DNA from 4 places in the Streptomyces sp. NPDC057424 genome. Region 1 is predicted to be linked to each of the others. Evidence: riboswitches for the same ligand, from Rfam matches in the RefSeq annotation. Region 1 holds a riboswitch; each other region holds the start of a gene.
What was found. Region 1 has a riboswitch for cyclic di-AMP ahead of ACFU3E_RS24740 (C40 family peptidase). Riboswitches for the same ligand answer to the same signal wherever they lie in the genome.
Positions count from the first base shown of each region.

Region 2: linked by a shared signal. The riboswitch ahead of ACFU3E_RS14465 (M23 family metallopeptidase) and the one ahead of ACFU3E_RS24740 (C40 family peptidase) in region 1 are both predicted to bind cyclic di-AMP.
Region 3: linked by a shared signal. The riboswitch ahead of ACFU3E_RS11305 (M23 family metallopeptidase) and the one ahead of ACFU3E_RS24740 (C40 family peptidase) in region 1 are both predicted to bind cyclic di-AMP.
Region 4: linked by a shared signal. The riboswitch ahead of ACFU3E_RS03155 (transglycosylase SLT domain-containing protein) and the one ahead of ACFU3E_RS24740 (C40 family peptidase) in region 1 are both predicted to bind cyclic di-AMP.

Region 1 is NZ_JBHVCP010000034.1:40,090-47,801, reverse strand. It holds gene ACFU3E_RS24750 (ATP-dependent Clp protease proteolytic subunit) at 1-493, shown strand, start outside; gene ACFU3E_RS24745 (hypothetical protein) at 501-809, shown strand; cyclic di-AMP (ydaO/yuaA leader) riboswitch at 1,146-1,358, shown strand; gene ACFU3E_RS24740 (C40 family peptidase) at 1,362-1,835, shown strand; gene ACFU3E_RS24735 (DUF6328 family protein) at 1,917-2,546, shown strand; gene ACFU3E_RS24730 (ATP-binding protein) at 2,684-3,142, opposite strand; gene ACFU3E_RS24725 (helix-turn-helix domain-containing protein) at 3,356-4,216, shown strand; gene ACFU3E_RS24720 (DUF397 domain-containing protein) at 4,226-4,456, shown strand; gene ACFU3E_RS24715 (8-amino-7-oxononanoate synthase) at 4,508-5,635, opposite strand; gene bioB (biotin synthase BioB) at 5,787-6,956, shown strand; gene ACFU3E_RS24705 (adenosylmethionine--8-amino-7-oxononanoate transaminase) at 6,949-7,712, shown strand, end outside.
Region 2 is NZ_JBHVCP010000014.1:25,545-33,256, reverse strand. It holds gene ACFU3E_RS14485 (CobW family GTP-binding protein) at 1-80, shown strand, start outside; gene ACFU3E_RS14480 (DNA topoisomerase (ATP-hydrolyzing) subunit A) at 87-2,543, opposite strand; gene ACFU3E_RS14475 (M16 family metallopeptidase) at 2,884-4,251, shown strand; gene ACFU3E_RS14470 (M16 family metallopeptidase) at 4,248-5,636, shown strand; cyclic di-AMP (ydaO/yuaA leader) riboswitch at 5,828-5,992, shown strand; gene ACFU3E_RS14465 (M23 family metallopeptidase) at 6,005-6,793, shown strand; gene ACFU3E_RS14460 (GntR family transcriptional regulator) at 6,982-7,677, shown strand.
Region 3 is NZ_JBHVCP010000009.1:166,635-174,346, reverse strand. It holds gene trmB (tRNA (guanosine(46)-N7)-methyltransferase TrmB) at 1-269, shown strand, start outside; gene ACFU3E_RS11315 (PrsW family intramembrane metalloprotease) at 329-1,675, shown strand; gene ACFU3E_RS11310 (aldo/keto reductase) at 1,835-2,779, opposite strand; gene ACFU3E_RS11305 (M23 family metallopeptidase) at 2,921-3,955, opposite strand; cyclic di-AMP (ydaO/yuaA leader) riboswitch at 3,967-4,123, opposite strand; tRNA gene ACFU3E_RS11300 (tRNA-Met) at 4,412-4,485, opposite strand; gene ACFU3E_RS11295 (alginate lyase family protein) at 4,540-5,730, opposite strand; gene ACFU3E_RS11290 (dihydrofolate reductase family protein) at 5,868-6,998, opposite strand; gene ACFU3E_RS11285 (MarR family winged helix-turn-helix transcriptional regulator) at 7,076-7,591, shown strand.
Region 4 is NZ_JBHVCP010000002.1:209,256-216,967, forward strand. It holds gene ACFU3E_RS03145 (outer membrane lipoprotein carrier protein LolA) at 1-352, opposite strand, end outside; gene ACFU3E_RS03150 (polyprenyl synthetase family protein) at 583-1,593, opposite strand; cyclic di-AMP (ydaO/yuaA leader) riboswitch at 2,096-2,269, shown strand; gene ACFU3E_RS03155 (transglycosylase SLT domain-containing protein) at 2,275-3,054, shown strand; gene ACFU3E_RS03160 (HAD family hydrolase) at 3,018-3,866, opposite strand; gene ACFU3E_RS03165 (GNAT family N-acetyltransferase) at 4,053-5,123, shown strand; gene ACFU3E_RS03170 (glycosyltransferase) at 5,144-6,421, shown strand; gene ACFU3E_RS03175 (polysaccharide deacetylase family protein) at 6,535-7,290, shown strand; gene ACFU3E_RS03180 (glycosyl hydrolase) at 7,303-7,712, opposite strand, start outside.

The sequences.
Region 1 (7,712 bases):
CGACGTGATGGCCCAGTTCATGCACCTGGAGCACCAGGCCCCGGAGCGCGACATCTCGCTCTACATCAACTCCCCCGGCGGCACCTTCCACGCCATGACGGCGATCTACGACACGATGCAGTACCTCTCCTGCGACGTGGAGACGATCTGCCTGGGCCAGGCCGGTGCCGCCTCGTCGGTGCTGCTGGCGGCGGGCACGCCCGGCAAGCGATTCGCGCTGCCCGACGCCCGCCTGGTGATCCGTCAGCCCGCACTGCCCGAGCCGGTCCGCGGGCAGGCGAGCGATCTGGCCATCCAGGCCGACGAGTTGACGCGCATCCGGAGCCGGATGGAGGAGATGCTCGCCCAGCACACGGGCCGCACCCGGGAGCAGGTGAGCAAGGACATCGAGCGGGAGAAGATCCTCACCGCCCGGGAGGCGGTGGAGTACGGCCTGGTGGACGGGATCATCCCCGGCCGCAAGGCCACCCTGGCCCCGCCGACCGGGCAGTGAGGCCCTGGTGCTCCCGCCCGAACTGCCGCCGCTGCCCGCCCTGACGCGCGCCGAGGCGGAGCTGATCGACCGCTACCTCGAGGTCGTCGACCTGCTCGGCCGTATCAACCCGGCCCAGGACGGCGACGCCTACCGCGGGCTGCGCGCCGCCCAGGCCCTGGTCGGCAAGGCGACCGCGCTGCGTGACGCGCTGGCCCTGATGCACCAGCGGGGCGAGACGGAGCTGCACTCCGGCACCCTGGCCCGGGCGCTACGGGTGCTGGACGGCGAACGGCGCACGTCCCGCCTCACCCTGCCCCCGGAGTCCGTCAGTTGACGCGGAAGCGTCGGTCCGGACGCCCGCCCCGTTGGCGGAGCGTCCGGACCTGAGTTGAAACGGACCAAAAGACGTACCCCTGTTCGGAGTAGGCGGGAGACCGATTTCGGGACCGTTCCGGTTGCGCAACACGCTTAGCCCTCGGACGGAATGGGGCATTCCGCTGCTGGTCCGGCGATGCGCGAACCCGTGGACAGTGGCTCGAACGCACACGTGTCCACCCGAACGGGTGAGTGGTGAGTAACAACACAAATCCCCGGTTCCGTTGGGAAATCCGGACAGCCATGAGCCAAGATCCCTGTCTGACGACAAGCCCCCGCCGCTGTGGCGGGGCGATCCGGGCGGACGCCGAGTCCTGCCGCCGCCCGGATGACCGGTCGACAGGAGTGGATCGGCAGGAGTGGAGGACCCAAGCACGACGGGTCGCCGGGACGGTCACGCCATGACCGGATCCGAGCAGCCCTTGGGGTGAAGCCGCGTCAGCGGCCGGGCAACTTCGCCAGCCCGAATCCGACAGGTCATCCTTCACAGGCGGCTGACGAAGGGTTGCGCATGACTGCGCTCAATCGTGTCCCGTCGCTCATGGCCCGGGCCGGCACGGCCTCGGCGCTCACCATCGCCGCGGTGGGCGGCTCGATAGTGGCGCCCGGCTTCGCCTCGGATGCCGCGGCAGCCACGCCGGCGACCAAGGCACTCCAGATCGCGGCCTCGAAGAAGGGTTCACCGTACAAGTACGGGGCCACCGGTCCGCACCGGTTCGACTGCTCCGGGCTCACGCTCTACTCGTTCAAGAAGGCCGGCAAGAAGCTCCCCCGCACGGCTGCCCAGCAGTACAACAAGACGCGCCACATCTCCGCCAAGAACCGCAAGGCGGGAGACCTGGTGTTCTTCCACTCGGGCAGCAACGTGTACCACGTCGGTATCTACGCGGGTAAGAACAAGCTCTGGCACTCCCCGAAGAGCGGGGACGTGGTGCGACTGCAGAAGATCTGGACCAAGAGCGTCTGGTACGGGCGCGTGAAGTGATCCGCCCGGCGTGCGGCGGCGCCCCGACGCGCCGCCGCATGCCGGAGCGTGACACGGGCTCACATGGATACCCGCGACCCCATGGCCGAGCACCGTCCCTGCACCGCGCGCAACGAGACTCCGCTGCAGCGCGCCGACCGCAACTTCGTCGAGTTGCTCCAGGAACTGCGCGTCACCCAGACGGGCGTGCAGATCCTCTTCGCCTTCCTGCTGTCGCTGGCCTTCACGTCGCGCTTCGAGGACCTCGACACGGTCCAGCGCGTCACCTACGTCGTCACGCTGCTGCTCGCGGTCCTCGCCGCCGCGCTCTTCACCGCGCCGGCCGCACTGCACCGCTCTCTCTTCCAGCAGGGCGCCAAGCCCCGCATCGTGCGGGTTTCCTCGCGCCTGGCCAGCACCGGCCTGAGCGTGCTGGTGTTCGCGTTCAGCGGTTCCGTGCTGCTGGTGGTCGACGTGACCACGGGCCGGACCGGTGGTATCGCCGCGGGCGCCGCGACCTTCCTGGTCTGCGTCGGCCTGTGGGGGCTGCTCCCGCGGCTGGTGCGGCGGGCGGGGCTGCGCCGCGAGGCGGACGGCACCGGGGAGCCCGCCGAGGAGCAGCCGGGCCGGAGCGACGTCGGGATCCCGGCGCCGCTGCGGCGCACCGTCAGGCAGCCGTCAGGGCTGCGAGGGGCGGCAGCACACCGGGAGGCGCCGGCACGGCACCGGTGACGGCCGCGGGCCCCCGGTGGGTCATGAGGCTCGGCACGGGCGTCGCAGCCGTGCGGATGGCCCGGATGTGGGTCGCGCGGGCCGGGCTGCGCGGAGGGCACGCGCCGGGGAGTTCTTCCGGATCCTGCTCCGTGTGACTACGGCTCCTGCTGGACCGCCGTCGTCACCGGCTGGACCGGGACGGCCCAGGGGAGTTCGACCGAGATGGTCTTGCCGCCTTCACGGGTGGGTCGGATGCGGAGCCTGCCGCCGCATTCCGCGGTCAGCCAGCGGATGATGACCAGGCCGCGGCCGTTGTCCTGCTGGACGGCTGCGGGCAGGCGTCTGGGGAAGCGCGGGTGGCCGTCCGTGACACCGATGCGCAGGTGCTCGTCGCGGTCGAGCACGACGTCCACGGTGAACGTGGGCGACTGACCGAAGGTGTGCTGGACGGCGTTGGTGGCGAGTTCGGAGATGATGAGCCGGACGGTGTCGGACACTTCCGTGTCCGCCGGCAGGCCCCACTCCGCCAGCGTGCCCACCACGTAGGCACGCGCTGCGGAGACCGAGGCGGGATCGCTCGGCAGAGTGACGGATGCTTCCAGATGGTCTGCCATGGCGACGTCGTCCCTTTCCCACGGGACCGCAGCCCGACACGGAGCGGATGGTTCGAGTACGGTCCCGGACTGGTGCTTCGTCGCCAGACTGCCACCAGAACACCCCTGAAGGACGGCGATCCACCAAGATATGCATATATCTGTCGCTCAAAGCGGTGAACTCTGCGACGCGAGACCGTATTTGGGTGGCTCGGAAGGAGTAAGGAGGTGCCCATGCAGCACGGTCCCGCGGTGCGCCGCCGGAAACTGGGCGCCGAACTGCGTGCGCTGCGTACCTCTGCGGGGCTCACGAGCGGTGAGGCGGCCCGGCTGGTGGGCTGGCACCAGTCCAAGGTCAGCCGGATCGAGACGGGCACGAGCGGGGTGAAACCGGCCGATGTGCGGTTACTTCTCGACGCCTACGGCGTGGCAGACTCCCAGCTTCGCGAACTGCTCATGGTGTTGGCGGGCTCCGAGGACAGCGGCGGCCGGCACCACTGGTGGCACGCCTACCGCGGGGTACTGCCGCCGACCTACCGGGACTTCATCAGCCTGGAGTCCCAGGCCGGCGCGATGCGCACACTGGAGACCACCGTCGTCCCGGGCCTGCTGCAGACGCCCGAGTACGCGCGTGCGGTGACGCGGGCCGCGGTGGAGGGGCTCCCCGAGGACCGGCTCGACACGCTGGTCGAGGTGCGGCTGGCCCGGCAGGACGTGCTGCGCGCGGATCCCCCGCTGAGTCTCAGCGCCGTCCTGGACGAGGCGGTGCTGCGGCGGGAGGTGGGCGGGCCCGGGGTCATGGCCCGCCAGCTGGAGCGGCTGGTCGAGGCGGCCCGGCTGCCCCAAGTACGCCTCCAGGTACTGCCGTTCGCTGCCGGGGCGCACATCGGCGTCACCGGCCCTTTCGTTATCTTGTCATTTTCGAGCACTTCTGATCTGGATGTGGTTGTTCTCGACCACTTGACGAGTAGCCTCTACCTCGAACGGAAAGAAGACCTCCAGGCCTACACGGAGGCCTTCAACGCCCTTCAGATCCACGCCCTTTCGCCCGAGGACTCGTTGGATTTCATCGCCGGGACAGCCGCCGGCGCGTAAGGAGGCACCATGCGTGCACTGCCTCGTCATGTCCCCTCAAGCATCGAGCTGCACGGTGTGCGGTGGCTGCGCAGCAGCTACAGCACCGGCGCGAACAACTGCGTCGAGACCGCGTGTCCGGGCGCCCCGCCCTGGGCCGGACTGCTCGCCGTGCGCGACTCCAAGGACCCGGCCGGACCCGCGCTGCTCTTCTCCCCGGGGAGCTGGGCCGCGTTCGCGGCCGGGGTGGACCGCATGTAACCGCGTTCGATCAGGCCGTCGTCGTGCGACGCACGGCCGTGTCACGCCGACTCATGGCCGCGCCTCGCCGATCAGCCGTACAGCGCGTTCCATCTGCTGACCGGTCAGGTCCGCGCGGGCGGTCAGCCTGAGCCGTGAGATGCCGTCCGGCACGGAAGGGGGCCGGAAGCAGCCCACGGCCAGGCCCGCCGCGCGGCACTGCGCCGCCCAGCGCACGGCGTCCTCGGGGGAGGGCGCCCGCACCGAGACCACCGCGGCGTCCGGACGTACCGCTTCCAGACCCGCGGCGGTCAGGCGTGCGTGCAGTTCGCCCGCCACCGCGCGGGCCCGTGCCGCCCGTTCCGGCTCGCGGCGCAGCAACCGCAGGGCCGACAGGGCCGCTCCCGCCGCCGCGGGGGCGAGTCCGGTGTCGAAAATGAACGTCCGGGCGGCGTTGACCAGGTGGTCGACGACCCGGGCGGGGCCGAGGACGGCACCGCCCTGACTGCCGAGCGACTTGGACAGCGTGACCGTCGCGACCACGTCGCCGGCGCCCGCGAGCCCGGCCGCGTACGGGGCGCCGCGGCCGCCGTCGCCGAGGACGCCCAGGCCGTGGGCGTCGTCGACGACCAGCCCGGCGCCGTGCTCCCGGCAGGCCTCGGCCAGCGCGGTGAGCGGAGCCGCGTCGCCGTCGACCGAGAAGACCGTGTCGGACACGGCGATCGCCGTGCCCTCGTGGGTTGCCAGCGCCTTGCGCACGGCGTCCGGCTCGGCGTGCGCCACGACCTGGGTGGTGCCGCGGGCCAGTCGGCAGCCGTCGATGAGCGAGGCGTGGTTGCCCGCGTCGGAGACGATCAGGGAGCCGTGCGGGGCCAGGGCGGTGACCGCGGCGAGGTTGGCGGCGTAGCCGGAGGAGAAGACGAGGGCTGCCTCGAAGCCGCAGAAATCGGCCAGTTCCCGCTCGAGTTCGGCGTGCAGTTCGGTGGTGCCGGTGACGAGCCGGGAACCCGTCGAGCCGCCGCCCCAGGTCCGCGCGGCCCGGGCCGCGCCCTCGGTGATCTCGGGGTGGCGGGCCAGCCCGAGGTAGTCGTTGCTCGCCAGGTCGAGGAGCGGCGAATCGGCCGGACGGGGTCGCAGAGTCCGTACGAGTCCGGCGCGGGCGCGCAGCTCCGCCTGCTCGTCGATCCAGCCGAACGCCATGGGGGGGTCCTCCGGGGAATTTGTAGGCAGTGCACAGACACTAGCGGGACCTCCAGCAGGTCACTGTGTGGCAATACCCACACCTCGAAGCGACTCTGTTGTACGAACTCTCCTTGGCCCGGAGCGGGTCCGTAGGACAGGATCGGCTCTCATGGACCTGCTGAACACGCTGGTGGACAAGGGGCTTCGGCGCGAGCTGCCGACCCGCGACGAGGCACTGGCCGTCCTCGCGACGTCCGACGACGACCTGCTCGATGTGGTGGCCGCGGCCGGAAAAGTGCGCCGGCACTGGTTCGGCCGACGGGTGAAACTGAACTATCTCGTCAATCTCAAGTCCGGCCTGTGCCCCGAGGACTGCTCCTACTGTTCGCAGCGGCTCGGTTCGACGGCCGGGATCCTGAAGTACACCTGGCTGAAGCCCGACCAGGCGTCCGACGCGGCCGCGGCCGGTGTGGCCGGAGGGGCCAAGCGGGTGTGCCTGGTGGCCAGCGGGCGCGGCCCGACCGACCGGGACGTGGACCGGGTCTCCGAGACGATCAAGACGATCAAGGACAACAACGAGGGCGTCGAGGTGTGCGCCTGCCTCGGACTGCTCTCCGACGGCCAGGCGGAGCGCCTGCGCGAGGCCGGCGCCGACGCCTACAACCACAACCTCAACACGTCCGAGGCGACGTACGGCGAGATCACCACCACGCACACGTACGAGGACCGCGTCGACACCGTGCAGAAGGCGCACGCGGCCGGTCTGTCCGCCTGCTCCGGGCTGATCGCCGGCATGGGCGAGACGGACGAGGACCTGGTGGACGTCGTCTTCTCGCTGCGTGAGCTGGACCCGGACTCGGTTCCGGTCAACTTCCTGATCCCGTTCGAGGGCACCCCGCTCGGCAAGGAATGGAACCTAACCCCCCAGCGGTGCCTCAGGATCCTGGCGATGACACGGTTCGTCTGTCCCGACGTCGAGGTGCGCATCGCCGGCGGGCGCGAGGTCCATCTGCGCACGATGCAGCCGCTCGCCCTGCACCTGGCCAACTCGATCTTCCTCGGCGACTACCTCACCAGCGAGGGCCAGGCCGGCAAGGCCGACCTCGAGATGATCGCGGACGCCGGCTTCGAGGTGGAGGGCACCGACCGGGTGACGCTTCCGGAGCACCGGGCCGGAGGCTGCCACGACGGTGGCGGAGTCTGCGGTGACGGCGGCGGGGCGTGCGGCTCCGGCGAAGAGCCGCAGGTCGCCGGCCCCCCTGTCGGCGCCGAACCCCGGACCGACCTGGTCGCCGTGCGCCGCCGGGGCACCGGGACGGACCTCGCGCCCAATGCCTGAGCCGGCCGTCTCCGAACTGCTGGAGCTCGACCGGCGGCATGTGTGGCATCCCTACGGCCCGATGCCCGGGCGGCAGCAACCGCTGGTCGTGGAGTCGGCGAGCGGGGTGCGGCTGCGGCTCGCCGGCGGCTCGGGAGAGCTGGTCGACGGGATGTCGTCCTGGTGGTCGGCGATCCACGGCTACAACCACCCGGTGCTGAACGAGGCCGCGCGCGAGCAGCTCGGGCGCATGAGCCACGTGATGTTCGGCGGGCTCACCCACGAGCCCGCCGTGCGCTTGGCGAAGCTCCTTGTCGACATGTCACCCGAGGGCCTGGAGCATGTCTTCCTCGCCGACTCGGGGTCGGTGTCGGTCGAGGTCGCGGTCAAGATGTGCCTGCAGTACTGGCGTTCGCTGGGCCGTCCCGGCAAGCAGCGGCTGCTGACCTGGCGCGGCGGCTACCACGGCGACACCTGGCAGCCGATGTCGGTGTGCGATCCCGAGGGCGGGATGCACGGCCTGTGGACCGGGGTGCTGCAGCGTCAGGTGTTCGCCGACCCGCCCCCGGCGGAGTACGAGGAGGCGTACGCCGAGCACCTGCGGTCGCTGATCGCGCAGCACGCGGACGAGCTCGCCGCGGTGATCGTCGAGCCGGTGGTGCAGGGCGCGGGCGGGATGAGGTTCCACTCCCCCGCGTATCTGCGGGTGCTGCGCGAGGCGTGCGACGCGCATGACGTGCTGCTGGTGTTCGACGAGATCGCGACCGGCTTCGGCCG
Region 2 (7,712 bases), on a different contig from region 1:
CCGTGGAACCCACGGAACCCACGGAACCCACGGAACCCACGGATGCCATCGAACCCGCGGATCCCGCGGCCCCGGTCTAGACCGGCCTAGACCGGCCCGGCCACCACCGCCACCGTCTTCGCCAGGGACACACCCGAGCCGTCACGGCGCGGGTCGATGTCCGGGAGGTCGGCCGGGGTGCCGTTCTTCTGCGCGGCGAGAGCGGGGACGGGGCCCGCCCAGGCCAGGGACAGGCAGTCCTCGCCCTTCAGGAACCGCTGGCAGCGGACACCGCCGGTGGCGCGGCCCTTGCGCGGGTACTGGTCGAACGGGGTCAGCTTGGCCGTCGTCTGGACGGAGTCGTCCAGCGTGCCCCGTGAGCCCGCGACGGTGAAGACGACGGCGTCCACCGCCGGGTCCACCGCGGTGAAGGAGATGACCTTCGCGCCCTCGGTGAGCTTGATGCCCGCCACACCGCCGGCCGGGCGGCCCTGCGGGCGGACCTGGGGCGCCTGGAAGCGCAGCAGTTGCGCGTCGTCGGTGATGAAGACCAGGTCCTCCTCGCCGGTGCGCAGCTCGACCGCGCCGACGATCCGGTCGCCCTCCCTCAGGGTGATCACCTCGAGCTCTTCCTTGTGGGCCGGATAGTCCGGCACCACGCGCTTGACGACGCCCTGTGCCGTGCCGAGCGCCAGGCCCGGCGACGACTCGTCGAGCGTGGTCAGGCAGACCACTGTCTCGTCGTCCTCCAGGGAGACGAACTCCGCCAGCGGCGCGCCTCCGGCGAGGTTCGGCGCCGACAGCGCCTCGGGGAGCTGGGGCAGGTCGACCACGTTCAGCCGCAGCAGTCTGCCTGCCGAGGTGACCGCGCCCACCTCGCCGCGGGCGGTGGCCGGCACCGCCGAGACGATCACGTCGTGCTTCACGCGCTTGGCACCGGCGTCCTCCGCGAACGGCTCGCCGTTGGCCGTACGGGCCAGCAGGCCGGTCGAGGACAGCAGCACCCGGCACGGGTCGTCGGCCACCTGCAGCGGCACGGCCGCGACCGGGGCACCTCCCGACTCCAGCAGGACCGTACGCCGGTCGGTGCCGAACTTCTTGGCGACCGTGGCCAGTTCGGAGGAGACCAGCTTGCGCAGCTCCGCGTCCGAGTCGAGGATCCGGGTCAGTTCCTCGATCTCCGCGTTGAGCCGGTCCTTCTCCGACTCCAGCTCGATGCGGTCGTACTTGGTCAGACGGCGCAGCGGCGTGTCGAGGATGTACTGCGTCTGGATCTCGCTCAGCGAGAACTGCTCCATCAGACGCTGCTTGGCCTGCGCGGAGTTCTCGCTGGAGCGGATGAGGCGGATGACCTCGTCGATGTCCAGCAATGCCGTCAGCAGGCCCTCGACCAGGTGCAGCCGGTCGCGCTTCTTGGTGCGGCGGAACTCCGAGCGCCGCCGTACGACGTTGAAGCGGTGGTCGAGGTAGACCTCCAGGAGCTCCTTCAGGCCCAGCGTGAGCGGCTGGCCGTCGACCAGGGCCACGTTGTTGATGCCGAAGGACTCCTCCATCGGCGTCAGCTTGTAGAGCTGCTCCAGGACCGCCTCCGGCACGAAGCCGTTCTTGATCTCGATGACCAGGCGCAGGCCGTGCTCGCGGTCGGTGAGGTCCTTGACGTCGGCGATGCCCTGGAGCTTCTTCGAACCGACCAGGTCCTTGATCTTGGCGATGACCTTCTCGGGGCCGACCGTGAAGGGCAGCTCCGTGACGACGAGCCCCTTGCGGCGGGCCGTCACGGACTCCACCGACACCGTCGCCCGGATCTTGAACGTGCCGCGGCCGGACTCGTAGGCGTCCCGGATGCCGGACAGGCCGACGATGCGGCCGCCGGTGGGCAGGTCGGGGCCCGGGACGTGCTTCATCAGGGCGTCGAGATCGGCGTTCGGGTACCTGATCAGGTGGCGCGCGGCGGCGATGACCTCGCGCAGGTTGTGCGGCGCCATGTTCGTGGCCATGCCGACCGCGATGCCCGAGGCGCCGTTGACCAGGAGATTCGGGAAGGCGGCGGGCAGGGCCACCGGTTCCTGCTCCTGGCCGTCGTAGTTGGGGTTGAAGTCGACGGTGTCCTCGTCGATCGACTCCGTCATCAGGCTCGTCGCCTCGGCCATCCGGCACTCGGTGTACCGCATGGCGGCCGGCGGGTCGTCGTTGCCCAGCGAGCCGAAGTTGCCGTGGCCGTCGACCAGGGGGACCCGCATCGAGAAGGGCTGGGCCATGCGCACGAGGGCGTCGTAGATCGACGCGTCACCGTGCGGGTGCAACTTGCCCATCACCTCGCCGACGACGCGGGCGCACTTGACGTACCCGCGCTCGGGACGCAGGCCCATCTCGCTCATCTGGTAGACGATGCGGCGGTGCACCGGCTTGAGGCCGTCGCGTGCGTCCGGCAGGGCGCGGGAGTAGATGACCGAGTACGCGTACTCGAGGAAGGAGCCCTGCATCTCGTCGACGACGTCGATGTCGAGGATCCGCTCCTCGTACGAGTCGTCGGGCGGCGGGGTCTTCGTGCTGCGGCGGGCCATCGCTGCCGGCTCCTCCTGTTACTGGTCACTCGCCTATGGGGCGTTCATGTCGGGGACGAGACGTCGACCGTACCCAGCCCTTCGGGCCTCCGCGCGCTCGCCCTCTCGTCTCGACCGCCCCTGCGGCTCGCTCATGCTGCTGCGATCCGGATCTGACGCCGACCATTGTGGACCGCCGCACTGACAACCGGGACCAGGACCCGGTCCGGGGCACCTGTCACGCAGTCGGTCCCAGGTGGGCCGCCGGGAACTTCACCAGGGCCTCGCACGCTTGCATACAGTGGCAGGACCGGCAGGAATCCGCGGTCTGAACAACCGCTCCGCGAGCGAAGGGACGTACATGCCCATGGGTCACACGGCCACAGCCCAGGCAGGCTCCGGGGGCCTGACAGCGACCGAGCACCGCCTGGCCAACGGCCTGCGCGTGGTGCTCTCCGAGGACCACCTGACCCCGGTCGCGGCGGTGTGCCTCTGGTACGACGTCGGCTCACGGCACGAAGTCAAGGGACGTACTGGCCTGGCTCACCTTTTCGAGCACTTGATGTTCCAGGGTTCCGCCCAGGTCAAGGGCAACGGGCACTTCGAGCTCGTCCAGGGCGCGGGCGGCTCGCTGAACGGCACGACCAGCTTCGAGCGCACCAACTACTTCGAGACCATGCCCGCCCACCAGCTGGAGCTCGCCCTCTGGCTGGAGGCCGACCGCATGGGCTCGCTGCTGGCCGCGCTCGACGACGAGTCGATGGAGAACCAGCGGGACGTCGTCAAGAACGAGCGCCGCCAGCGCTACGACAACGTCCCCTACGGCACCGCCTTCGAGAAGCTGACCGCCCTCGCCTACCCGGAGGGCCACCCCTACCACCACACCCCGATCGGCTCGATGGCCGACCTGGACGCGGCGACCCTGGAGGACGCGCGCGCCTTCTTCCGCACCTACTACGCGCCGAACAACGCGGTGCTCTCCGTGGTCGGCGACATCGACCCGGAGCAGACCCTCGCCTGGATCGAGAAGTACTTCGGTTCCATCCCCGGTCACGACGGCAAGCCCGCCCCGCGCGACGGCTCGCTGCCGGAGACCATCGGCGAGCAGCTGCGCGAGGTCGTCGAGGAGGAGGTCCCGGCGCGCGCCCTGATGGCCGCCTACCGGCTGCCGCACGACGGCACGCGCGCGTGCGACGCGGCCGACCTGGCCCTCACCGTCCTCGGCGGCGGTGAGTCCTCCCGTCTCTACAACCGGCTCGTGCGGCGCGACCGTACGGCCGTGGCGGCCGGATTCGGCCTGCTGCGGCTCGCCGGGGCGCCCTCGCTGGGGTGGCTGGACGTGAAGACGTCCGGTGACGTGGAGGTTCCGGTCATCGAGACGGCCATCGACGAGGAGCTCGCCCGGTTCGCCGAGGAGGGCCCCACGGCCGAGGAGATGGAACGCGCCCAGGCCCAGTTGGAGCGCGAGTGGCTGGACCGGCTCGGCACGGTCGCGGGCCGCGCCGACGAACTGTGCCGGTACGCCGTGCTGTTCGGCGACCCGCAGCTCGCCCTGACCGCCGTCCAGCGTGTGCTGGAGATCACGGCGGAGGAGGTCCAGGAGGTCGCCAAGGCCTGCCTGCGGCCCGACAACCGCGCGGTGCTCGTCTACGAGCCCGTCGCCGACGAGGACGCCACCGAGGACACCGCAGCCGCGGCCGGCGACGAGAACGAGGAGGCGGCCAAGTGACCGAGCTCGCCACGATGGACTTCCACCCCCGGCCGCAGGCGGGCGACCCCCGGCCGTGGGCCTTCCCCGCCCCTGAGCGCGGCACGCTCGACAACGGCCTGACGGTGCTGCGCTGCCACCGCCCCGGCCAGCAGGTCGTCGCCGTTGAGGTGCTGCTGGACGCCCCCCTGGAGGCCGAGCCGGCCGGCCTCGACGGTGTGGCCACGATCATGGCCCGGGCTTTCTCCGAGGGCACCGACAAGCACTCCGCCGAGGAGTTCGCCGCCGAACTCGAGCGCGCGGGCGCCACCCTCGACGCGCACGCCGACCACCCCGGCGTACGGCTCAGCCTGGAGGTTCCGGCCTCCCGGCTGACCAAGGGGCTGAACCTGATCGCCGACGCCCTGAGGGCGCCCGCGTTCGCCGACAGCGAGGTCGAGCGGCTGGTCAACAACCGCCTCGACGAGATCCCGCACGAGCTGGCCAACCCCTCCCGCCGTGGAGCCAAGGAGCTCTCCAAGGAGCTGTTCCCGGCGGACTCGCGCATGTCGCGGCCCCGGCAGGGCACCGAGGAGACCGTCGCGGCGATCGACTCCGCGGCCGTACGCGCCTTCTACGAGAAGCACGTCCGCCCCGCCACGGCCACCGCCGTGGTCGTCGGCGACCTCACCGGCATCGACCTCGACGTGCTGCTCGGGGACACGCTGGGCGCCTGGACGGGCTCCTCGGCCGAGCCGCGCCCCGTGCCGCCGGTGACCGCCGACGACACCGGCCGTGTCGTCATCGTGGACCGCCCCGGCGCCGTCCAGACGCAGCTGCTGATCGGCCGGATCGGCCCGGACCGGCACGACCGCGTGTGGCCCGCGCAGGTGCTCGGCACGTACTGCCTCGGCGGCACCCTCACCTCCCGCCTGGACCGCGTCCTGCGCGAGGAGAAGGGCTACACCTACGGCGTACGGGCCTTCGGCCAGGTCCTCAGGTCCGCCCCGGACGGTACGGGTGCCGCGATGCTCGCCATCAGCGGTTCCGTCGACACCCCCAACACCGGCCCCGCTCTGGAGGACCTCTGGACGGTGCTGCGCACCCTCGCCGCCGAGGGGCTGACCGACGCCGAGCGGGACGTCGCCGTGCAGAACCTGGTCGGCGTGGCGCCGCTGAAGTACGAGACGGCGGCGGCGGTCGCGAGCACGCTGGCCGACCAGGTCGAGCAGCACCTGCCCGACGACTACCAGGCCACGCTGTACCGGCAGCTCGCCGCGACCGGCACCGTGGAGGCCACCGCGGCGGCCGTGAGCGCCTTCCCGACGGACCGTCTGGTGACCGTCCTCGTCGGTGACGCCGCGCAGATCAAGGCGCCTGTCGAGGCCCTCGGCATCGGCGAAGTCACCGTCGTCGCCGCCGAGTAGCGGCACGCGCGCAGGGGCCCTGGTTGTCTTCTAAGGCACCAGGGCCCCTTTATGCCCGAATTTGCTATGGAGGTTGCCTGTCTGCCCTGTGGGATGCGCTACAAAAGCCGGGATCCGTTTGGGAATTGAAACCGGCGCCGCTTAGCGTCATCCGGGCTGTTCGTCAGGCAGTGCGCCGCACCCGCGGCACCGGACAGTCATCGCCGAGTCCCCGTACGGCGCGAGCCAGGGGAGCCGGGGACCCACCGCAGTCCCTGGGGTGAATCGGACGCCCGCGCGAGTCGCGAGGGAGTCCGTAGGAGACCTTCCTGCTCCGAACCCGTCAGCTAACCCGGTAGGCGAGAGGGAAGGAAAGGACCAGCCACCACATGGCGTTCACTCGCGCCACCGGGAAGCACCGTCGTCCCAGCAGGATCCAGCGCGGCACCGCCCGCGCGGCGGGCGTCGCGGCCCTCGCCACCACCGGCGTGATCGGCACCGTGGCGGCCCCCGCGGCCTTCGCCGCCGAGCCCAGCGCCGAGCAGACCGGCCTCACCCCGGTCGTCACCATGGGCGACACCGCGGCCCAGCAGATCGACGCCCAGGCCCTCGCGCAGCAGCACGCCGCCGACGAGGCCGCCGCGAAGCAGAAGGCCGAGGAGGCCGCCCGCAAGCGGGCCGCCGAGCTGGCCGAGAAGGCCAAGGAGGCCGCCGAGAAGGCCCGCGAGGCCAAGGAGCGCGCCGCTCGTGAGGCCGAGCGCAAGCGCCTGAACACCTTCGTGTCCCCGATCTCCGGCTCCTACGTGTCCACCAGCTACAAGGCCAGCAGCGGCCTGTGGTCCTCCGGCAGCCATACCGGTGTCGACTTCCACGCCGCCAGCGGCACCTCGGTCCACGCGGTCGGCGCGGGCACCGTCGTCGAGGCCGGCTGGGGTGGCTCCTACGGCAACCAGATCGTGATCAAGATGAACGACGGGACGTACACCCAGTACGGCCACCTGTCCTCCGTCGGCGTCTCGGTGGGCCAGCAGGTCACCCCCGGCCAGCAGATCGGCCTGTCCGGCGCGACCGGCAACGTCACGGGCCCGCACCTGCACTTCGAGGCCCGTACGAGCCCCGAGTACGGCTCGGACATCGACCCGGTCGCCTACCTCCGCTCGCACGGCGTCAGCGTCTGACCGGAACCTCTCCGCTGTCCCCGAAGCCCCGGCTCCCCGAGCCGGGGCTTTCGGCGTGTGCGGCCGTCCGCTGTCCAAAAAATATCCATGGATTCCCGCCTGGCGTCGGAAATTCCGGCTCATTGCAATAGAGTCACGGAACGCGCGCCGTTCGTCGGCGTTTCACGGGGATTAAGCGGAGGTCGGTCATGCGTATTCCCGCGCACTCGGTGTGCACGGCCATCCGGGACGACATCGTCGCGGGTGTCCACGCACGCGGCAGCCGGCTCACCGAGGAACTCCTCGCGCGCCGCTACGGCGTCTCGCGGGTGCCCGTCAGGGAAGCGCTGCGCACCCTGGAGGCCGAGGGCTTCGTGGTGACCCGCAGGCACGCGGGCGCGTGCGTCGCCGAACCCACCGAGCAGGAGGCCGGCGACCTGCTGGAGATGCGCATGCTGCTGGAGCCGCTCGGTGCGGCCCGCGCCGCCCAGCGCCGCACCGAGGCGCATCTGAAGGTCCTGCGCGGCCTGGTCCGGCTGGGCCAGGAGCGGGCCCGCCGGGGCAACAGCGAGGATCTGCGCTCTCTCGGCGGCTGGTTCCACGAGACGCTCGCCCAGGCTTCCGGCAGCCCCGCGCTGACCTCGGTGCTCACCCAGCTCCGCCACAAGATCGCGTGGATGTACGCGGTGGACGCGCCGGTCAGCCCGGTGGAGTCCTGGACGGAGCACGGCGCGATCGTGGACGCGGTGGCGCGCGGGGACAGCGAGCGGGCGCGGGCGGTCACGGCGCTGCACACCGAGCGCGCGACGGGCGCGCACCGCCTGCGCTTCGGCTCCGCCGGGGAGCGCACCGAGCGTGTGAGGAACTCGCAACATCCCGTAAACACGGCGAGCCTGCGGCATTAACACGGCAGCCGTATACAATGAGCAGCTAATTCGCA
Region 3 (7,712 bases), on a different contig from region 1:
ACTTCCTCAGCCTCGCCGCCACCCGCCTCGGGCCCGGCGCGGTCCTCCACTGCGCCACCGACTGGGAGCCGTACGCCGAGCAGATGCTCGACGTCCTCACGGCACACCCCGATTTCGAGAACACGCAGGCGGACGGCGGTTTCGCGCCGCGTCCCGACTTCCGTCCGCTGACCCGTTTCGAGGGCCAGGGACTGGACAAGGGACATGTCGTGAACGACCTCCTCTTCCGCCGCGTACAGCACGTGGACCAGCCCCCCGCCGGCGCCTGACCACCCCTGGCACCTCTTCCGCCTGCGGACAGCGCCCATCCGTCGTTAGGGTCAATGCCGTGGCCACCAGCCTCCCGCACCCGTCGTACCCCAGCGGGCCCACCGACGGCGCACCCCTCGCCGGCCCAGGCACAGCCGGCTCCTCTCGGCACGCCCACTGGTGGCAGCGCCCCTGGGTGCGCTACGGCGCGCTGAGCACGCTCCTCGCCATATCCGGCCTCGTCATCCTCGCCCTGGTCCGCGAGGAGACCGGCACGGAGGGGTTCCTGGTCGGGCTGGGGCTGGCCGTCCTCCCGGTGCCCCTGCTGACAGCCGCGTTCCGCTGGCTCGACCGGGTCGAACCCGGCCCCTGGCGGAACCTGCTGTTCTGCTTCGCCTGGGGGGCCTGCGCGGCGGCGCTGATAGCGATCGTCGCCAACAGTTTCGCGACGAGATGGATAGCGACGGCGACGGCGGACCCGTCCAGCGCGGACACCCTCGGCGCGACCGTGATAGCGCCGGTGGTCGAGGAGTCGGCCAAGGCGGCGGCCGTCCTCCTGGTCTTCCTCTTCCGGCGGCGCGACTTCACCGGCATCGTCGACGGGGTCGTCGTAGCCGGCGTGACCGCCACCGGCTTCGCGTTCACGGAGAACATCCTCTACCTGGGCACCGCCTTCGGCACCGACCAGCTGACCGGCGGCACGGGCATCGCCTCCGTCACCGCGGCGACCTTCTTCGTGCGCATCGTCATGTCGCCGTTCGCGCATCCGCTGTTCACGGTCCTCACCGGCATCGGCTTCGGCATCGCCGCGCTCTCGGCGGACCGCCGGCCCCTGCGCCGCGTCGCGTTCCCGCTCTTCGGGCTACTGCTCGCGATGGGCATGCACGCGATGTGGAACGGCTCCTCGGCCTTCGGCGAGTACGGGTTCTTCGCCGTGTACGCGGCGTTCATGGTGCCCAGCTTCGGGCTGCTGACATGGCTGGTGATCTGGACGCGGCAGCGGGAACTGAAGACCATACGGGCGGAGCTGCCCGCCTACGCCGTGGCCGGCTGGCTGGCCCCGGCGGAGCCGTACGCGCTGGGCTCGATGCGGGCCCGGCGGATCGCCCGCCAGTACGCCCGGCGCCACGCGGGCAGGGCGGCGCCCCGGGAGGTGGCGCGGTACGAGGCGTACGCGACGTCCCTGGCGTTCCTGCGGCACCGGGCCCGGCGGGGCCGCGCCGGGGCGGACTTCGCGGTGCGGGAGCGGGAACTGCTCGGCGAGCTGTGGCGGCGCCGGGAGGCGGCCCGTCCCGCGCTGGACCACGCGGCGCGGATCACCGCCCCTCCGGTCCCGGTGGTGGCCCCGCCCTGGCCGGTGTACGGCGTGTACGGGTACGGCCCGCAGCCGGCGCCGTACCCGGCGTACAACCCGTACCGCTCCTAGTGCCCGGACAGGTGACGCTCGCCCCGTCGCGACGCCCGGCACGCTTCCCCAAGCTCTTCGAGCAGGGGCCCCGCTCGCCGCACCGGACGCCGCAGGGCCCGCCCTGCGGGCGGGACGACGCGGCTGGGCCAGCACCGTTCCAGGGGCCTGTCGTCGGGATCAGGCCGAGGCCTGCGTCAGCCGTGTGACCTCGGCCTGAGAGAGCGTGAGTTCGCCGACGCCGACCAGCGCGGGCAGCTGCTCCACCGTCCGCGCGGAAGCGATCGGCGCCGTCACGGTCGGCTGGGCGGCGAGCCAGGCCAGCGCCACCGTGGCCATGGGCACCTCGTGCGCCCGGGCGATCTCGTCGAGGGCGGCGAGCACCCGCCGCCCCCGCTCGGTCTCCAGGTGCGCGGCCGCACTCCCCGCCCGTGCGCTCTCGACGGTCGTGCCGGGCCGGTACTTGCCCGTGAGGAAGCCGGACGCGAGCGCGAAGTACGGCACGGCGGCCAGGCCGGTCCGCTCGGCGAGGTCCTGGAGCTCACCCTCGTAGGTGCCGCGGGAGACCAGGTTGTAGTGGGGCTGGAGGGCCACGTACCGGGCGAGCCCCTCGCGGTCGGAGAACTCCAGGGAGGCCCGCAGCCGCTCGGCGGAGATGTTGGAGGCGGCGATGTGCCGCACTTTCCCGGCCTTCACGAGGGTGTCGAGCGCGCCGATGATCTCCTCGACGGGCACGTCGGGCTGGTCGAAGTGCGTGTAGTACAGGTCGATGTAGTCGGTGCCGAGGCGCCGCAGGGAGGCGTCGGCGGCAGCCTTGATGGTGGCGGCGGACAGGCCGCGGAACTCGGGGTGCTGGCTGACCTTCGTGGCGACGACGACGTCCGCGCGGTTGCCGCGGGACTTCAGCCACTTGCCGAGCACGGTCTCGGACTCGCCGCCCTGGTTGCCCTCGACCCAGGCCGAGTAGGAGTCGGCGGTGTCGACGAAGTTGCCGCCGGCGGCGGTGTAGGCGTCGAGGACGGCGAACGACTGGTCCTCGTCGGCGGTCCAGCCGAAGACGTTGCCGCCGAGGGCGAGGGGGAAGACCTTGAGGCCGGAAGAGCCGAGCTTGCGAAGGGACGTCATGTTCCGTGTCAACGCCCCTGCAGGAAGGCTTCATTCCGCAACGGACGCGAAGTCCCCGTGAACACCACACCGGAAAACCGGGAGCCCTGACGTCGGGGGGTCGCCGTCAGGGCCGCCGGTGCTTCAACGGGCGTGTACCGCTTACGGGTTCAGTCCCTTGCCCCGCAGCCACGCCATCGGGTCGATGCCGCCGGAGGATCCACCGGTGTGGACCTCGAGGTGCAGGTGCGCCCCGGTGACGTTGCCGGTGGCGCCCACACGGCCGATGACGTCGCCGGTGCTGACCTTCTGGCCGACGCTGACGCCGATGGAGGACTGGTGCGCGTACCAGATCTCGGTGCCGTCATCGAGGGTGAGGACGGTCTTGTAGCCGTACGAGCCGTTCCAGCCCGCCTCGGTGATGGTGCCGCTGTGCACGGCCTTGATCGGCGTGCCCGTGGGGGCGGCGAAGTCGAGGCCGGTGTGGTAGCCGGAGGACCAGTAGGCGCCGGCCTGGCCGAAGCTGGAGGTGATGGTGTACGAGGAGGTCGGCAGCGTGAACTGCTTGGCGAGGGCGGCCAGCCGCTCGGCCTCGGCCTTCTTCCTGGCCTCCTCCTCCGCCTTCCTCTTGGCTTCGGCGGCCTTGGCCTTGGCTTCCTTCTCCGCCTTGGCGACGGCTTCGGCTGCCGCCTTCTCGGCGGCGGCCGCGGCGTCCTCGGCGGCCTTGGTCTCGATCTGGTCCTGCTGGTGCTCGACCTGGGCCATGATCCGGGCGCGCAGTGCCTCGCCGGCACCGGCGCCGGAGGTGCTCTGCTCGGGGTCCGCCGTGGCGGTGCCGAGGCTGCTGAGCGGGGTGGCCGAACCTTCGGGGGTGTCGTCGTCCGAGATGAGGGAACCCACCGAGGGCAGGTCCGGAACGGAGATGGACACCGGGGGCTTGCCCGTCTGGGCGCTGGCCATGCCGCCGGCACCCACGGCGGCTATGACGCCGACGCCCAGGACGGTGGAGCTGCGGGCGAGACCTCCGCCGCGCTGCTTGGTGACGCGATGCCGGCCACGGACGGGACGGATGGACTCCTCGGTGGGGTTCCACTCCTGGAACGGGCCCTCGTCGGTGCGCTGACCGCCGTAGCCGAAGGTGTCGATGTCGCGCTTCGGCGCGTACGGGGCCGCGGGGGCAGGCCGGTTGGACGCCACGTGGGCGTACTCCTTTCCTTCCTTCTCGCCTACCGGGTTAGCTGACGGGTTCGGAGCAGGAAGGTCTCCTACGCGCGTATACCTGCCGTGCTTCCACGGTGGTATCCGCCCGATTCACCCCAAGTGGTGGTTCCCCGGTTCCCTTTCGGGATTCGGCGCGTGCGCACGGAGCCGCCTTCTGTGACGGCTGGGACGACCGCGCTGCGTTATCGAACGTTAATAGACGCGCGAGGGGTATTCCAGCGATTCCACTTGATCATTAACCTTTTTCGCGCGGACTTACCTGCCATGACCGGCTCAAACCGGACGAGTTGACCGCTGCGCATGTGACGGACGAGTTTTGACGGTGTGTCAGTTGTTATGCGGAACGGGGTGGTTCACTCACCGACCGTAATGGGGTGCCGGGAAATGCACCGAGGGCCGGAATCCTTTTGGATTCCGGCCCTCGGCCTTCAGTAGCGGGGACAGGATTTGAACCTGCGACCTCTGGGTTATGAGCCCAGCGAGCTACCGAGCTGCTCCACCCCGCGTCGTTGTGACTCCAGTGTACGCCATCCGCGGGACAGCTCGTGCACACCCTCCGCTCAGCCGGCCGGGGCGCCCGCGTGGGTCAGGGTTTCCCAGGCGGTGAACAGGCCGTCGGTGCCGGCGGGCCGGGCCCGCACGGCCAGCTTGTGTGCGGCGGGGACGGGCCGGCCGCGCCGCCCCTCCAGGTGGTGGAGGGCAACCTCCAGACCGGGTCCGAGCTTCCCTTCGACCCGGCCACCGCACAGCCACCCGGGCACGCGTCCGCCCAGCTCGTGGCGGGCGTGCAGGGTGAGCGCGGCCGTCAGCCGGTCCTCGGTCTCGCCGTAGAGGTCGACGCCCTGGTGCCAGGCCGTCTCGGCGATGTGGGCGGTGGCGGCGAGCGAGGCGCCGACGTGCCGGACGCTGCGGCAGGTCTCCTGGGAGACGCCGTCGCGGTACGTGGTCTGCCCGAACCAGTACGACGCCATCCGCTGCGGGCCGTCCACGCCGGAGCCGGGCACGGTGAGCGGCACGGGCCCGTCCTCCTCCAGGTAGAAGTAGGCGGGCACACGCTCCCGGAAACGCTCCAGAGCGTGGCCGAAGGCCCGGTGGTCGTCGAGGAAGACGGCCACGGAGATGACCGCGTCCGTCGCCACGAGGTCCCACGTGCCGGTGAAGTCCGGATCCGACGCGGCGACTCGGGGAAGGTGGGCGGTGCGCAGCATGTCCTCGAAGGCCCGTGCCCGCTCGGCCGGCCAGCCCGCGCCGCGGGTGTGCCGCACGATCTCCGCGGCCCGGGCCCAGACCGACCCGGTCCAGCCGGCCTGCAACGCGGCCTTCTCCCCGGTGTGCCGGCGCAGCGTGGCCGACCAGGCGTCCATGATCTCCCTGGCCTTCACGGCGTGCCGCCGCTCCCGGGTGACGGTGAAGAGCAGGGCCTGGGTGTAGGCGGCCAGGGCGTCCGCGCGCTCCTCGGCGCAGCCCCGGCCCTTCAGGTCACCGGCCGGGCAGACGACGGTCTCGTACGGCTTCGCCCGGTAGCGGTACGAGCCGTATGCGCTGTCCCGCATGGCGAGGTACGCCTTCAGCCACGGCTGCCGCCCGGCGGTGACGTGCTCGCGTACGGCGTCCAGCTGCTCCCGGTCGACGAGGACGCCGGGGTGGGTGAACGCCGCGCCGGAGGGCAGGGCCGGGCCCATGGTGCGGGCGTCCGGGTCGCCGGCCTGGCAGGCGGAGGCGAGGAGGGCGAGCGCGGTGAGCAGGGGCACGAGGAGCAGTGCCGGAGTCCGTCGTCGCCCCGCTGACCTCATGGCTGCCGCCTCCGCCGCTCTCGTCCTGGCCCTGGAGGCAGCGTGACCCGGGCAGCGGTCCGGACGCAGGATCTGCTGGGCCGTTCGGCCCGCACTCAGCCCGGCAGGTGGCGGTTCGGGGCCTTGGCCCGCTCCTCGTGCTCGGGGAGGACGACGACCTCCACTCCCTGGGCCGCCAGCAGGCCGCTGCCGTCCGCGTCCGTCACGAAGGTGTCCGGCTCGCGCCAGGCCGTGACGACCCGTCGTACGCCCGCGTCGAGAATCAGCCGGGCGCAGGGGGCGGGGCGGGAGGCGCGGCGGGCGCACGGCTCGAGGCTGCTGTACACCGTCGCGCCGGGCAGGCGCGGGTCGGCCGGGTCGAGCTTCGCGAGGGCCGCCTCCTCGGCGTGCCCGACCGGGTCGCCGGCCTCGCGGGAGTGGCCGCGGGCCAGTTCGGTGCCGTCGGCGGCGACCACGACCGCGCCCACGCTGAACGCCGTGTCCGACGGGGGGCAGCGCTCGGCCAGTTCGCAGGCGAGGGCCAGCCAGTGGTGGTCGGCGGCGGTGGGCAGGGGGCCGGCGCCCGGGGCGGTCGGTTCGTAGCGCATCAGGACCACGTCCTCGATCCGCCGCGACTCCAGCAGCCGGAGCCGGCCGTCCTGGAAGGCGCCGGGGCCGAAGAGGCGGGGGGCCCCGGGGTCACCCACGAAGAGCGGGGCGAGGACCAGCTGGAGTTCGTCGGCGAGGCCCTGGGTGAGGAGCTGGGTGTGGATCAGGCCGCCGCCCTCGACCATGAGCCGCCGTACGCCCCGGACGTCGTGCAGGTGCGTGAGGAGCCGCCGCCAGTCGAGGTCGGCGCCGAGCGGGACGACGTCGGCGGCGAGGCCGAGGGCACGGGCGCGTTCGGCGCCCCGGCCGGTCGTGTAGAGGACCTTCTCGCCGCCGGTGTGCCAGAACCGGGCGTCCGGGTCGAGGTCGCCGGAGCCGCTGACGGTGACCTTGAGGGGGTATTCCGGTTTCCCGGCGGCCGTGCGGGCGGCCCGCCGCTCTCGCGAGTTCACCAGCAGCCGCGGGTTGTCGGCACGGATGGTGCCGGCACCGATCAGGATCGCGTCGACGGAGGCCCGGACCTCGTCGACCCGGTCGAAGTCGGCCGGGCTGGACAGGAGCAGGCGGTCGGGCCCGGTGTCGTCCAGGTAGCCGTCGAGGGAGACGGCGGCGGACAGCAGGACGTAGGGGTGAGGCATCGACGCTCCGCGGCTGGTCGGGACGGCCGGACTGGACAGGGCTTGGTTCAATTTTGTAACAAACCTACACTGGCGGCATGACGACTCGCTGGCTCAGCCCCGATGAGCAGCGCGCCTGGCGCGCCTACATCGCCGCCTCGCTGCTCCTGGAGGACGCGATCGACCGGCAGCTCCAGCAGGACGCCGGCATGCCGCACCTGTACTACTCCATCCTGTCCGTCCTGTCGGAGTCACCGGAACGGCGGCTGCGCATGACCGACCTCGCCGAGCGGCTGAAGATCACGCGCAGTCGGCTGACGTACGCGGTCACCCGGCTGGAGAAGGACGGCATGCTGCGGCGCGAGGCCTGCCGGTACGACAAGCGGGGCAGCATCGCCGCGCTGACCGACGAGGGGCTGGCCGTACTGGAACGGGCGGCGCCCGGGCACGTCGAGACCGTGCGGCGTTTCCTGTTCGACCGGCTCAGCGAGGAGCAGGTGGGACACCTGGAGGAGATCTCCGCGGCGATCGCGCAGGGGCTCCAGGAGGACGGGACGCGGCCGGCGGCGGACGACGTGCCGTGGCGGCGGAGGTCGTCACCGGCCTGTTCGTGACGTGTGCCACACAGCGCGGCCCTCTTATTGCTTCAAATTTAAAGCACAAGTAGGGTTCCCCTCGTGGATCTGCTTCAAATCTGAAGCACTACGGCTGTGCAGCCGAACAGGAAACGGAACC
Region 4 (7,712 bases), on a different contig from region 1:
GCTTGGCCGTCGGTTCGGCGGAGGAGCCGCCCTCGCCCCGGCTCGCGGCGCCGGACAGCAGGCCGGACTCCAGGCCGCCGAGGTTCGGCAGGCCGAGGTCCGTGCTGATCTTCACCGTGCCGGACAGCTGCTGGACGTCCGACTCGGCGATCTTCTCGATGAGCTGCTGGGCGGTGATCTCCGGGAGGTCGGGGTCGCCGGAGTCGGCGAGTGCGGGGACCAGCCCGATCGTCGCGGCCGCCACCCCCACCACCGTGACCGGGACGAGGTACCGCGCGGCTGTGCGCCGCCCGGAGCGCTGCTCGTCGGCTTCCCCGGCGGTCGTGCTGTCGTCGGATGCGTACGGTGCCATGTGTGCCCTACCTCCGTGGTCGGCGGCGGCCGTCCTTGTCGTCCACGCACTCGTCCCTGAGCCGCCATTCTCACCCGAACAGGTGAGGAGTGGTGTTTCCGTGGTGTCCATCTGACCAAATCGGCCAGGGAGATACGTCAGACCCCGGACTCAACTCCGTGTACTGCTGGGGTATGACACGGGAGGTCGGCTTCTCCCCCGACCCGTAGGGGTCGTACGGGAAGAGCGTGCTAGCCGGCCCGGTGCACCACCGCGTCGCACAGCTCCAGGAGAGCCGTCTTCGCGGTGCACTCCGGCAGGGGTGCCAGCGCCGAGCGGGCGTCCTGGGCGTAGCGGACGGTGTCCCGCCGGGCCTGTTCCAGGGCCGGGTGGGCCCTCAGCAGACGGAGGGCCTCGGCGTGCCGGGCGTCGTCGGTGAGGTCGGAGTCGAGCAGCGCGCACAGCGCGACGTCCTCGGCGAGCCCGAGCCGGGCCGCCCGCTCGCGCAGCCGCAGCACGGGCAGGGTGGGGATGCCCTCGCGCAGGTCGGTGCCGGGCGTCTTGCCGGACTCGTGGGAGTCGGAGGCGATGTCCAGGACGTCGTCCGCGAGCTGGAAGGCGACGCCGAGCCGCTCGCCGTACTGGGTCAGGACGTCCACGGTCGTCTCGTCGGCGCCGGACATCATCGCGCCGAACCGGCACGACACGGCGACCAGCGAGCCGGTCTTGCCGCCCAGCACGTCCAGGTAGTGCTCGACGGGGTCCCGGCCGTCCTGTGGTCCGGCCGTCTCCAGGATCTGGCCGGTCACCAGGCGTTCGAACGCCTCGGCCTGCACCCGCACGGCCTCCGGGCCGAGGTCGGCCAGGATGTGCGAGGCGCGGGCGAAGAGGAAGTCTCCGGTGAGGACCGCGACGGAGTTGCCCCAGCGGGTGTTCGCGCTCGCGACGCCGCGGCGCACGGCGGCCTCGTCCATGACGTCGTCGTGGTACAGCGTGGCGAGGTGCGTCAGCTCCACGACGACGGCCGACGGGACGATCCCGGGCGCGTACCGGTCACCGAACTGGGCGGAGAGCATCACGAGCAGCGGGCGGAACCGCTTGCCGCCGGCCCGCACCAGGTGCTGGGCGGCCTCCGTGATGAAGGGCACCTCGCTCTTGGTGGCCTCGAGCAAGCCTTCTTCGACAGCCGCCAGTCCGGCCTGGACATCGGCTTCCAGAGCCTGGTCCCGCACGCTCAGCCCGAACGGCCCGACGTCGGTCACGAGGGGTCTCCTGTCTGCTGTGTCTGCCGGTGATTACGCGGATTGTCGATAGGTCGCTGCCCTCACTCGAGTCAGCGTATCCGGTCACGTTTCGATCACCGCCAGCACCCGTGGTTACAGGCCGGGTGGTATCCGATCACGACCGTTATGTTTTCGATCAACCTATAAGAACAGATATTTATCGACTTACCCATAGGTGGCGAACTATGCACGATTTGCCGTGATGGGTAAGTCAATTCCATTTGGCCGAAATTGCCCCACGGGCTCGTGATCAGTGAGTTGAATCACTTGCTCCCCTTTTCCGCCGCACCTCGGCCCCGGCCCGTACCGCCTTCCCCCGAACGCCAGTTGAGCCTTGGCTCCGGCAAAGGATCAAGCGGTTCAAACACTCCCGACCAAGGTCAACCGCGCGATATGTGACTGAGGTGCTTGTTCCCGACATGTGCTCTCGCATACGTTCCCGGCCTGTCCGGCGGACGCCTAATCCTGCCGCCGCCCGGACTCCCCACAGGAACCGACTCACTCACGCAGGGCAGGAGCGGGGGACCCAGGTAAGTCGCCGGTCCGCACAGCGGCACGGCTCGGGGTGAAGCCGCGCACGGCACAGCGCCGTACGCGGCCGGGCACCTCCCGGCCCGAACCCGACAGCTCACCTCGCAGGCGCCGGAGAGGAACATCGCCATGGCCGCACGAGGCAAGCACCGCCGCCCCCGGACCAACCCGCTGACCCGAGGCTTCATCGCCGCCGGCACCGGCGGAGCCGCACTCACCCTTCCGCTCCTCGGCGCCACCCACGCGAGCGCCGCCGAGCCCCAGAGCGCACCCGCCGCCGCACAGTCCGTGCCGCAGGCGGCCCAGCCCGCCACGTCCCGTACGCACACCGTGGCCAAGGGCGACTCGCTCTACCGCATCGCGGACAAGTACGACGTCCAGGGCGGCTGGAAGCAGCTCTACAAGGACAACCGCGCCGCCGTCGGCGACGACCCGAAGCTGATCCACCCGGGTCTGAAGCTGACCGTGAAGACCACCAAGACGGACGCCGCGAAGAAGACGGCGACCAAGTCGTCCGCCCCCGCCAAGCCGGCCGCGAAGCCCGCCGGCGGCGTCGCCAAGGCCACCCAGGCCTCCGCGAAGACCTACACGAACAACCTGGACGGCTGGATCCGCGAGGCGCTGGACATCATGGCGCAGAAGGGGATCCCGGGCTCCTACGACGGCATCCACCGCAACATCATGCGCGAGTCGTCCGGCAACCCCCAGGCGATCAACAACTGGGACTCCAACGCCGCCAAGGGCACCCCGTCGAAGGGCCTGCTCCAGACCATCGACCCGACCTTCCAGGCCTACCACGTGGACGGCACGTCGTGGGACCCGTACGACCCGGTCGCCAACATCACCGCGGCCTGCAACTACGCGGCCGACCGCTACGGCTCGATCGACAACGTCAACGGCCCGTACTGAGCCCTCCCGCCCAGCAGTCGCTCGAGGACGACGGCGATGCCGTCGTCCTCGTTCGACAGGGTGACCTCGTCGGCCACGGCCTTGAGTTCGGGATGGGCGTTGGCCATCGCGACGCCGTGGCCGGCCCAGTCGAACATCGGGATGTCGTTGGGCATGTCGCCGAAGGCGATGGTGTCCGCCGGCCACAAACCCAGATGCTCGGCGGCCAGCGCCAGGCCCGTCGCCTTGGTGATCCCGCACGGCTGGAGCTCGACCGTGCCGGGCCCCGACATCGTCACCGTCGCCAGCGAGCCGACCACCGAGCGCGCCGTCGCCGCCAACTCGTCGTCCGACAGGTGAGGATGGCGCAGCAGCACCTTGCTGATGGGTTCGCCCCACAGCTCGTCACGCCGGTCGACCCGTACGGCGGGCAGGGTCGGGTGCGGCATCAGATAGCCCGGCTCGATCAGCGTGAGCCCGTCGACCCCGTCCTGGTCGACCGCCGCGTACACCTGCCCCACCTCGGCCTCGATCTTGCCGAGCGCGGTCTCGGCCAGTTCCCGGTCCAGCGTGATGGACCACAGCAACCGGTCCGCGCCGGCGTCGTACACCTGCGCGCCCTGCCCGCACACCGCGAGCCCCGTGGCGCCGAGGTCGTCCAGGAGCGGCCGCACTCTCGGCGCCGGCCGGCCCGTCACCACGAGATGCTGGGCGCCGGCGTCCGCCACCCGCGCGAGCACGGCGAGAGACCGGTCGGACAGGGTGTCGTCGCCGCGCAGCAGCGTCCCGTCCAGATCGGTGGCGATGAGTGAATATGCGATGGGTGCGGCCATGATCAGAGAATACGGACAGCGCGGCCCTTCGTTTCATCGCACGACGGACACCGATTGCCCGGTTGAAGGCCTCTGCACCAGTTGGCAACAACATGCTCCGCTACCTACCCGTGAGGCCGCATCGAGCGGTACCTTCCAAGTGTCCAGGGGGGACTTGATCGGGGGGTCAGGTTGAGCAGTGGGCGCATTCGCGTGGCGGGGCCCGGGGAGCTCGGCGAAGGGGAGAGGGAGCGCTGGCGTGCCCTGCGCGCGGCCTCCGCGACACCGCGCAACCCCTTCATGGAGCCGGAGTTCACCGAAGCCGTCGGCCGGGTCAGGCCGGGAGCCCGGGTCGCGGTGGTGTACGAGGGGCCGGAGCCGGCCGGCTTCCTGCCCTATGAGCGGGGCCGGTTGGGGCAGGGCCGGGCGATCGGGCTCGGCGTCTCGGACGCACAGGGCGCGATCCTGCGGCCGGGCCTGGACCTTCGGACGGGCGAACTGCTCAAGGCCTGCTCGGTGTCGAGCTTCGTCTTCGACAACCTGGAGGCCGGGCAGCGGCTGTTCGTCCGGTACGCGGCCGAGGAGCACGCCACCTACGTCATCGACGTGGAGAAGGGCTACGAGACGTACGAGTCGGTGCTGCGTGCGCAGTCACCGAAGTTCCTGAGGACCACCCTGGCCAAGGAGCGCAGGCTGGGCCGGCAGGCCGGGGAACTGCGGTTCGTGTTCGACGAACGCGACCCGGGCGCGCTGCGCACGCTCATGGAGTGGAAGTCCGCGCAGTACCGCAGGACCGGCCGCCGGGACCGGTTCGCACAGGAGTGGATCACGCGGCTCGTCGGGCAGCTGGCCCGGACCCGGGCGTCGGAGTGCAGCGGCACGCTGTCCGTGCTGTACGCCGGTGAGCGGCCCGTCGCCGCGCACTTCGGGTTGCGTTCTGCCTCGGTGCTGGCCTGCTGGTTCCCGGCCTACGACCCGGAGTTCGCGAAGTTCTCACCGGGTCTGGTGCTGCACCTGCGCATGGCCGAGGCGGCGGCCGCCGACGGCATCGGCATGCTCGACCTGGGGCGCGGCGCGGCCGAGTACAAGGACGCGCTGAAGACGGGCGAACTGCCCGTGTACGAGGGTGCGGTGACCCGGCCGGGGGCGGGCGCGGCACTGCACTGGCTGAGCCGCGAACCGGCCCGCCGCGCGCACAGTTTCGTCCGCAGCAGGCCGCGGCTCGCGTCGCTGGCCGCGCGGACGCTGAAGAGCGCGGCGCGGCTGCGCCGTGCCTGACACACAAGGGGGGTGGGCGCATGGCCCGTTCGGCGCGTGCGCGGGAGGAGATACGGCGGTTCCTGGACATCGGGGCGGTGCAGGTCGCCGAGCTGGACCTCGACGGTGACGAGGCGGTGCTCAGACCCGGCCCGGGGAGTCCGCCCGTGACGCACGGAGAGGTGTTCGTACTGGTCAGGAGCGGCGGTCGGCCCGTGGGCACGCTGCTCGGTCGGGTGCCGGAGGGTGCGGATCCCAGGGCCGTGCTGGCGGAGCGTGCCCGGGCGGAGTGCGGGCCGGCGGTCTTCGGCGAACCCGGGACGCCGCCGTACGCGAGTGTCGTCGTCGCGACCCGGGAGCGGGCCGGGCAGCTGGCCCGGGCACTGGACTCGCTGCTGGCGCAGGACCATCCGCGGTTCGAGATCGTCGTCGTCGACAACGCGCCCGTCACGGACGAGACGCGGGAGCTGATCGAACGGAAGTACGCCGAGCGCGTGCGGTACGTCTGTGAGCCTGTTCCGGGGCTCGCAGCCGCGCACAACGCCGGTCTGGACGCCGTGCGCGGCGAGGTGGTCGCCTTCACCGACGACGACGTGGTCGCCGATCCGCGCTGGCTGACCGAGCTGACCGCGCCCTTCGCCGCCGACTCCGGGCTCGGGTGCAGCACCGGGCTGATCCTGCCGGCGCGGCTGACCACCCCGGCCCAGGTGCTGCTGGAGAGCCACGGCGGCTTCGCGAAGGGCTTCACTCCAAGGACGTACGACCCTGCGCGTCCGCCGGGCGACGAGCCGCTGTTCCCGTTCACGGCCGGGCGGTTCGGCTCCGGCGCGAACATGGCGTTCCGGACGGCGGTGCTGCGTTCCGTCGGCGGTTTCGACCCGGCCACCGGCGCCGGTACGGCCGCCCGGGGTGGTGACGACCTCTACGGCTTCGTGCGCGTCCTGGCCCAGGGCCACCGGCTGCGCTACACGCCGTACGCCCTGGTGTGGCACCACCACCGGGAGACCTGGCGGGACCTGGAGACCCAGGCGTACGGCTACGGCGCCGGGCTCACCGCCTATCTCACCGCGGTGCTCGTGAACCGGCCCGCGCTGCTGCCGGCGTTCCTCGCCCGGCTGCCGCGGGGTTTGGCCCACGCCCGCACGCTGACCGCCGTTCGCGAGACGGAGAGCGGGGGGACGCCGGGGGATCACGACGTGCGGACGCATCCCTGGCCGCGGCGACTGTCCCGGTTGCAGCGCAGGGGGATGCTGTACGGGCCGGTCGGCTATGTGAAGGCGCGGCGGGCGCGGCGCGCGACTGCTCGGGGGGCGGGATGAAGACGGACGGCAGAGGCGGCGCGGAACGCGGTGCACAGGACGGTGAAGGGCCGATATCCCCTGCGGGTGCTGTCGGCTCCCCCGCGATCCCGGTCTTCCTGTACCACTCCGTGATGGACGATCCTCCGGACTGGATCGCCGAGTTCACGGTGACGCCGAAGCAGTTCGCCGCGCATCTCGATGCCGTGGTCCGCAGCGGGCGTACGCCCGTCACGATCAGCGCGATCGCCGATCATCTGGCCGGGCGGGCGCCGCTGCCGCCCCGGCCCGTACTGCTCACCTTCGACGACGGGTTCGCCGATCTGCCCGGCCCCACCGCCGAGGCCCTGGCCGAACGCGCGCTGCCCGCCACCGCCTACCTCACCACCGGCGCCCTCGCCCCGGGCGGCCGCAGTCTGCTGCCGCCCGCCCCGATGATGCCCCTGGCCCGGGCGGCGGGGCTGGAACGTTCCGGCATGGAGATCGGCAGCCACACCGTCACGCACGCCCAGCTCGACACCCTGTCCGCCAAGGCCCTGGCCTACGAACTACGCACCTCCAAGGCCGTGCTGGAGGACACCCTCGGGCACGAGATCCGGCACCTCGCCTACCCGCACGGCTACAACAGCCCCCGGGTACGGGCCATGTCGGCCCGGGCCGGGTACGAGACGGCGACCGCCGTGCGGCACGCGCTCAGCTCCGACCGCGACGAGCGGTACCGCATCGCCCGGCTCATCGTCCGGCGCACCCACACCGTCGCCGATGTCGAGAGGTGGCTGGCGGGGACGGGCGCACGGGTCGCGCCGTACCGCGACGGGCCGAAGACGATCGCGTGGCGGTGGTACCGGCGGGCCCGTGCGGTGGTGCACGGGCCCGAGTTCGCGGGCTGATCCCGGCGGGGGCTACTTCAACGGCTGGTTGAGGTACGGGTCGGCGACCGCCTTGCGCAGGCTGTCCCAGGCCGCGTCGTTGGCCAGCGCCAGGTTGCAGTGCGGTCCGGGGTCGCGGTAGTTCCACTGGAGGGCTGCCTTGACGCCCTCCAGGCCCTTCAGCACCCCGGGCACCTGCGCGTACCACTCGGCCTGCCGCTGCGGGCGGGCCGAGTCCGCGGCGGTGCCGAACTCGGAGAGCATCAGCGGCTTGTCGTCGGAGATGTTCGCGCGGATCCAGTCGTGCGTGGCGTGCTGGGTCTGCGCGAAGGTCAGCCAGTCCGCGTCGTGGCAGCGGTAGTAGTTGTACTGGTTGTAGCCGACCCAGTCGACGTAGTCGTCGCCCGGGTACATCTTCTTGATCTCCTCGGCGTGGTCGAGGT